Paraglaciecola sp. L3A3: one gene and its partner. The protein of the gene in region 1 interacts with the protein of each later gene in a pairwise test. Links are inferred from orthologs where the notes say so. Each region holds a gene or a part of one and is shown on either strand. Other genes may lie near its edges.

The links.
Region 2: the proteins of sfsA (region 1) and GQR87_RS21145 interact in binary tests that used the Escherichia coli proteins (3 or more experiments, as listed by UniProt). The link is inferred for Paraglaciecola sp. L3A3 from one-to-one orthologs.

Annotation. Positions count from the first base shown.
Region 1 is NZ_CP047023.1:464,883-468,378, reverse strand. Bases 279-3,164 are described here. They hold sfsA (DNA/RNA nuclease SfsA), read right to left. Parts: upstream 2,134-3,164; coding sequence 1,423-2,133; downstream 279-1,422. Other genes in these bases: pepB (aminopeptidase PepB), read left to right, coding at 2,196-3,164; dksA (RNA polymerase-binding protein DksA), read right to left, coding at 814-1,263; gluQRS (tRNA glutamyl-Q(34) synthetase GluQRS), read right to left, coding at 279-726. Outside these bases: more of gluQRS, read right to left, coding at 1-278; more of pepB, read left to right, coding at 3,165-3,479. UniProt on the Escherichia coli protein: Binds to DNA non-specifically. Could be a regulatory factor involved in maltose metabolism.
Region 2 is NZ_CP047023.1:5,069,695-5,073,275, reverse strand. Bases 235-3,205 are described here. They hold GQR87_RS21145 (glutamate-5-semialdehyde dehydrogenase), read right to left. Parts: upstream 2,360-3,205; coding sequence 1,109-2,359; downstream 235-1,108. Other genes in these bases: proB (glutamate 5-kinase), read right to left, coding at 2,417-3,205; GQR87_RS21150 (hypothetical protein), read left to right, coding at 514-960; GQR87_RS21155 (glycoside hydrolase family protein), read right to left, coding at 235-240. In the rest of the region: more of GQR87_RS21155, read right to left, coding at 1-234; more of proB, read right to left, coding at 3,206-3,514. UniProt on the Escherichia coli protein: Catalyzes the NADPH-dependent reduction of L-glutamate 5-phosphate into L-glutamate 5-semialdehyde and phosphate. The product spontaneously undergoes cyclization to form 1-pyrroline-5-carboxylate.

The sequences.
Region 1 (3,496 bases):
CCCAGGAGCATGATTTTGTTTACTTAATTTTTGACCTGGTTCGCTGACTACAACTGGAAAGTGAATAAATTTAGGTGCACTACTATTAAATGCCGCATATAACGCAAGCTGAAAAGCAGTAGCGGGTAATAAATCGGCTCCTCTTGCAATTTCAGTGATCCCTTGGCTTATGTCATCCACCACAACAGCCAACTGATAAGCAAACAAACCATCTTTGCGCTTCAGAGCAAATTGTGCCGGTAAATCTGTTAAATCAAAATTGACCCTGCCTAGTAACTGATCTTCCATTTTCTGTACAGGAGATAAATATTTGAAACGAACAGCACAATCTTGCGCAAACAATTTTTTTTCTGGGCATTGGCATAATTGAGAAGTCGACAAATTAGCCAATTGATTACGGGTACAAGCACATAAATACGTATAGCCATGCTGCGATAACCAATCGAGTTTCTCTATATAAAGTTCACTACGTTGGCTTTGATACACTACATCTTGATCCCAAAACAAATGATGAGCAGCTAAACATCTTAAAATATTGTCAGCAGCACCAGGCACTTCCCTTGGAGGATCTATATCTTCAATGCGAAGTAACCACTTACCATTACTTTTTTTTGCTTGTAGATAACTACCCAAAGCTGAAACTAGAGAGCCAAAATGCAGAGGGCCAGAAGGTGATGGAGCAAAACGTCCAACATATTGAGATGAAGCTAAATTAGATGAAGACACGAATTAACTGAGAATAGTCAACAAAAGCATACTTCACCAAGTCACGATATGAGTTAAGCATCGTAACTTGGTAGGCATAATGAAAAACTAACCCTGAAGTTGTTTTTCTTTTATTTCAGCCATAGTCTTACAGTCAATACACATATCAGCTGTAGGCCTAGCTTCAAGACGGCGAACACCAATTTCGATACCGCAAGCATCACAAAAACCAAAATCATCCTCTTCAATTCTTTTAAGAGTTTTTTCAATTTTTTTGATTAATTTACGTTCTCTGTCACGAGTACGCAGTTCAAGACTAAACTCTTCTTCTTGAGCAGCACGATCAACTGGATCTGGGAAATTAGCAGCTTCATCTTGCATGTGGTGAACAGTACGATCAACTTCTTGACGAAGCTGGTCACGCCATGCTTTAAGTAACAATCCAAAGTGCTCAAGTTGAGCATCGTTCATATACTCTTCGCCTTTTTTCTCCTGGTAAGGAGTCAATCCGGCTAAAGCTAATAATCCAAGTGTTTTATTTGTGTTTGTTGTTGGCATTTGCCAATTCTCCTAAACTACAGCACGAGCAATAATGTGCAGGCGGCTATGTATATCAGAAAGCCTTTACACTGGCAATTGTTTGCTCTTCGCATATTCCATCAGAAAGAAAACAATTTTGAGCAGGCTATATGGGTATGTGATAAAAAAAATCAACCTTCATCTTGGATAAAAAAACTCCAACGGTTGATTTATAACGATTTTTTTTGAATTTATTTGACAAGCGTAAGTAAAAATTTCTACTCCATTTGCTACAGCTTGGCATAACTCATCGGCATAATTTTTATCAATATGTTTGGCAACTTGTACAGATCCAATACCAGTATGTTGCACACAAAAAAATAATACCGCTCGTTTGCCTTGTTTTGCTATAGAGCTTAATTCCCTTAAATGTTTTTGGCCTCTTAATGTTTTAGCATCTGGGAAATAACCAAAATCATGCTCCAATAAGGTCACTGATTTAACTTCTACGTAGCAATCTACTTTATCTACAGCAGATAATAAAAAATCTATTCTGCTATTTTCATCACCAAACTTAACTTCTGCTTTAATATTTTCATAACCCATTAATTCTTGGATTTTGTCTTGCTCTAATGCTTCTTTTACCAACCCATTAGCTTTATGGGTATTTACCCCAATCCAATGGTTTTGATCAGTTAATACCAATTCCCATGTATAAGCTAATTTACGTTTGGGATTATTACTGGGGGATAACCAAACCTGCCAACCAGGCTCTGCACAGCCAGTCATTGCCCCTGTATTTGGGCAGTGTGCGGTAACTATGCTGCCGTCTGCTAGTTCTACATCAGCCAAAAAGCGCTTGTAACGTTTTATTAATGTGCCTTGGATCAAGTTTTCAGAAAAATACATATTTGCTAACTAAGTCAATTTTGCATGGTATTCTAACAAAGTTAAATTATTTTGGAGTCAACATGTCTACTTTATCTATTTCCCTTACCAACCAAGCTCCTGAGGCATGTTACGCCCCAACCTCGGCTGTTTCTATTAATGCTAACCAGGCGCAAATTCATCTGCAGGATGAGGCTAATTCTCTTGCCAGTATCCAACAAGCAGCACGCCAACTCGACAGTTTAGGCATAATGCAAGTGTGTCTCACTGGAAAATGGGAGATTGAACAACAGTGGGCCTTTGCGCAAAGTTTCACCACCACTAGAAAACAAGATCATATTACCTGGTGTGACGACGAGAATAAGGCCGAATTAATTAATAGATACAAGTGCATGACATTCACCCGTCATTTAATCAATTTATCGCCTGAAGATTTATCCCCAGAAATCTTAGCTGAGTCCTGCACTAATTGGTTACGTTCGCTTACTTCCCATTCAATAAAAGCAACTGAATACAAGGGTGAAGAACTAGCCAAACAAGGTTGGTTTGGCATATATCATGTTGGCCGTGGGAGCTCTCGACCACCTGTCATGTTAGAACTCGACTTTAACCCCTCAGGCAAAGAAGACGAACCAATAGCGGCCTGCTTAGTGGGCAAAGGGATTACCTTTGATAGCGGTGGTTACAGTATGAAAAGTAGTGAAGGTATGGTCACCATGAAATGTGACATGGGTGGTGCAGCGACAGTTGCAGGCGGTCTAGGTTTAGCAATTTTACGAGGCTTAAATAAGCGAGTTAAATTGATTTTGTGCTGTGCAGAAAATTTAGTCAGTGGCCATGCATACAAGTTAGGTGACATTATCACTTACAAAAATGGCACAACAGTAGAAGTGGTGAATACTGATGCAGAAGGCAGACTGGTACTAGCAGATGGACTCATGGCTGCCAGTGCAACAAACTCTCCATTAATTATTGACGCAGCTACTCTTACAGGCGCAGCGCATGTAGCTCTAGGCAATGAATACAACGCATTTTTTGCCTTAGATAAACCATTAGCACAACGTGCAATTAATTATGCCACTGCAGAATTTGAACCTTCTTGGACATTGCCTTTAGAAAAGTGGCACAGAGACAAATGCCCATCGGCCTTTGCAGATACTGCAAACAGTAATGTACGTAAAGGCGGGGGTGCCGGTGGCGCGTCAAATGCTGCAGGTTTTTTATCTCGCTTTGTTAATGAACAAGGTACAGGTTGGTTACATATAGATTTAGCTGCTGCTTACAACCCAGCGGGGACGGCATTACTACCTGTAGGTGCTACAGCTCAAGGGTTTAGAACAATTGCCAGAGCATTAATGGAAGAATAATTCCTTTTATCCACTAA
Region 2 (3,581 bases), 4.6 Mb from region 1 along the record:
AAATTGATTGTCATTTAGCTCAACACTGATTGCCTTTTCTACCGCTATAGCAAAAGCCTGCATGTCATCTTGTAGAATATTTTCTGCTTCTTGCTCGGTAATAGACTGGCCCATTTGTACATTTTGCGTATGCCCATACCCTATAGTCGGCACACCTGCGGGACATATATAGGCATCGGTATAAAGCCCTTCAAACTGCTTTACTAGGTTTAAGCCATTTTGATTAATTAATCTGCTCATTTTTATTCCTTTAAATTATTGTGACCTTGCTCAAAATATAACAACAACTTTCACTTTTCTCTATTTAATCTAACTAAAATTTAAACGAACTTCTATGACATAACTTCTTTGATCATTTTTATTTGAGTTACGCTATATCAAATACATATTTAGCGATAATATCCTATGGATATCATTATTAATTTTCACGGTAATTAACCTAATCTCAGGTTAATTAGATTCACTAAGCCCTCATCATATAAGCTTACTCAACCAATAGGATTATCTGTATTTGTGATAAATACCATTAAAATCAAACTACCAGACCCAAGGGAACAAAATTATTGGGAATGTATTATTGAAGTAGATGGCGATACAAGTCTGGAAGATTTACATTTTATCATCCAAGGAGCAGTAGAATTTGATAACGATCATATGTATGAATTTTTTATTGCTAAAACGGAACGTGCTTATGAGCGGAATAGCTTTGTATGTAATGAACAGCAAATAGTAAATACTAGTATTGAATCTTTTACCCAAGCTGCCAAAGGGAAGAAGATGTTTTACTTGTTTGATTACGGTGATAGCTGGTTATTTCAGATCAATAAAACCCGCAAGCAACCTTTTGCTCCCGTTGAGAATATTGAATATCCGCATATTGTGTCTAGAAGTGATTTTTTTCCTGAACAATATTCAGATTGGGACGAAGAAGATTATGAGGACGATTTTGATGATGATTAAAATAATCAAGCCGATTACCTAATAATTGATATTAAAAATAGGCTTTGCTATTCCAGAAATGGGTTTAGCAAAAGCTCAGTAGCATCGCTACCAAGCTTTTATTAAATCTCCTGAGCCAGGGGGAACCCGGTTCTCAGGCTAAGTAATTTTATTGACGAACTTCACCATCACCCATCACAATAAACTTCTCGGTAGTAAGCGACTCTGCGCCCATAGGGCCGTAGGCATGTAATTTACTAGTAGAAATACCAATTTCAGCACCTAAGCCCAACTGACCACCGTCAGAGAAGCGAGATGAAGCATTGGCCATGACTACTGCAGAGTTAATGCGGCGAATGAATTCTTGGGTTTTTGAGTAATCTTGAGAAACGATTACCTCGGTATGACCAGAACTATATTCTTCAATATGCTCAATTGCTTGCTCAAAATCGTCAACTACTCTTACTGCGATTTCCATAGCTAAATATTCAGCATGCCAATCATCTACTGTAGCGGCGGTTGCACCAGCAAAATAACCTATGCTGTTTTCACAAGCATGTATCACAGTGTTGTGCTCGGCTAACATAGCGGCAGCTTTAGGCAAAAATGACGCGGCTACATCTTTATGTACCACTAATGTTTCGAGTGAATTACATACGCCGGTGCGTTGCGTTTTACCATTTTTAAGAATATTCAAACCTTTAGCTTGGTCGGCATCGCTGTCTATATATAAATGACAAACACCTTTAAAGTGCTGGATAACCGGGATACGGCTATTTTCAGAAACAAAACGAATTAGGCCTTCACCACCACGAGGAATAATCAAATCAATAGACTCGTTTAATGTCATCAATTCATTCATAACGGCGCGGTCAGTATCAGGTATGACTACCACTGCAGCAGGATCGATTTGATGTTTGGCCAAAGCTGATTTAATACATTCGGCTAACGCCAAGTTTGAGTGAATGGCTTCTTTACCACCACGTAAAACCACAGCATTACCGGCTTTAAGGCATAAAGCTGCTGCGTCTATTGTTACGTTAGGGCGAGATTCATAAATCATCGCAATTACACCTAATGGAATGCGCATTTTACCCACTTGAATACCACTTGGCATACGTTGAATGCTAGAGATATTTCCTACAGGATCTGCCTGTCCGGCAATTTCGAGTACGGCATCTGCGATAGCTTGGATACGAGTAGAGTCAAGGGCTAGACGATCTAACATTGCTGCATCTAAACCATTTTCTTTTCCTGCGGCCAAGTCTTTCTCATTTGCAGCTAAAATGCTCGGTGTGTTGGCAGATAAGGATTCAGCGATATCTGTTAATAACTGATTTTTCTGTTCAGCATTTAAATTAGCAACTTGGCGTGCAGCTTTTTTGGCTTGCTGCGCCGCTTCGGCAATAGAGAAACTCATGTGTATACCTCGATAATTAATTATTCGGTGTCATGTTATGACATTGATTTTTGATCGTTACAGCAGAACTAGATCGTCTCTATGTACTGCAGCTTCGCTCAAAGAGTAGCCTAGTTTGGCTTCAATTTGATTGCTTTTTAGCCCTTGTATTGCGCATAAATCTGCAGCGTTATACATGACTAGCCCTTTAGCTATGGCTTTATTTTCAAAACTAATATTCACTGCATCACCAGATGCAAACTGTCCATCAACCTTTATGATACCAGATGGCAACAAAGAAGCGCCCTTATCTAAAAGTGCATCTTTCGCTCCTATATCAATATGCACGTTCCCCTTCACTTTCAAGGTGTGTCTAAGCCAAGTGTTTCTGGCACTAGTTTGCGTTTTTGTAGTTTTAAACAAAGTGCCAGGTACAGTGCCTGTTGCTAATAACTTAAATACGTTGGCATCTCGACCGTTAACTATCAAGGTCTGAATGCCAGAATTTACACATTTATCAGCAGCTTGAATCTTAGTTTGCATACCGCCTGTACCCACATCACTGCCCGCACCGCCAGCCAAATCATAAATAGCTTGATCTATATGTGAGACTTCAGAAATCAGTTTAGCATTTTCATTTTTTCGTGGATCGGCATCATACAAACCGTTGATATCAGAACAAATAATTAAGGTATCTGCTTCTGCGACTAATGCGGTATAGGCCGCCAAGTTATCATTGTCGCCCACTTTTAACTCATTAACGGCCACAGTGTCATTTTCGTTTACTATGGGTAAGGCGTTGTTTTTTAATAATTCTCTGAGCGTATTTTTAATATTGACGTAACGAGTACGATTATGTAAATCATCTGCTGTGAGTAAGATTTGTGCACAATCAAAATCGAATAACCCCGCCCAATTAGCCATCATTTGCATTTGGCCAATAGCGGCCATGGCTTGTTTTTCAGCTATTGAAGGTTTGTGTTTATAGGCGATTTTACCCTTTCCTGCGGCAACACTGCCCGAAGAGACTAAAATCACCTCTTTTCCTTGTTTACGACTTTCGCTGATAAATTGCGCAATGGCCGCTAAATACTGGGTGCTACATTGATTATTACTAGGCGCAATTAAACTGCTACCTACTTTAATCACTGCACGTTTCCAGCTAAATGTACTCATACTAATCCTCACAAATCAATTCACATAGGTTACGATAAACAGCAGTAATAACAAGCCATTGTAGTTA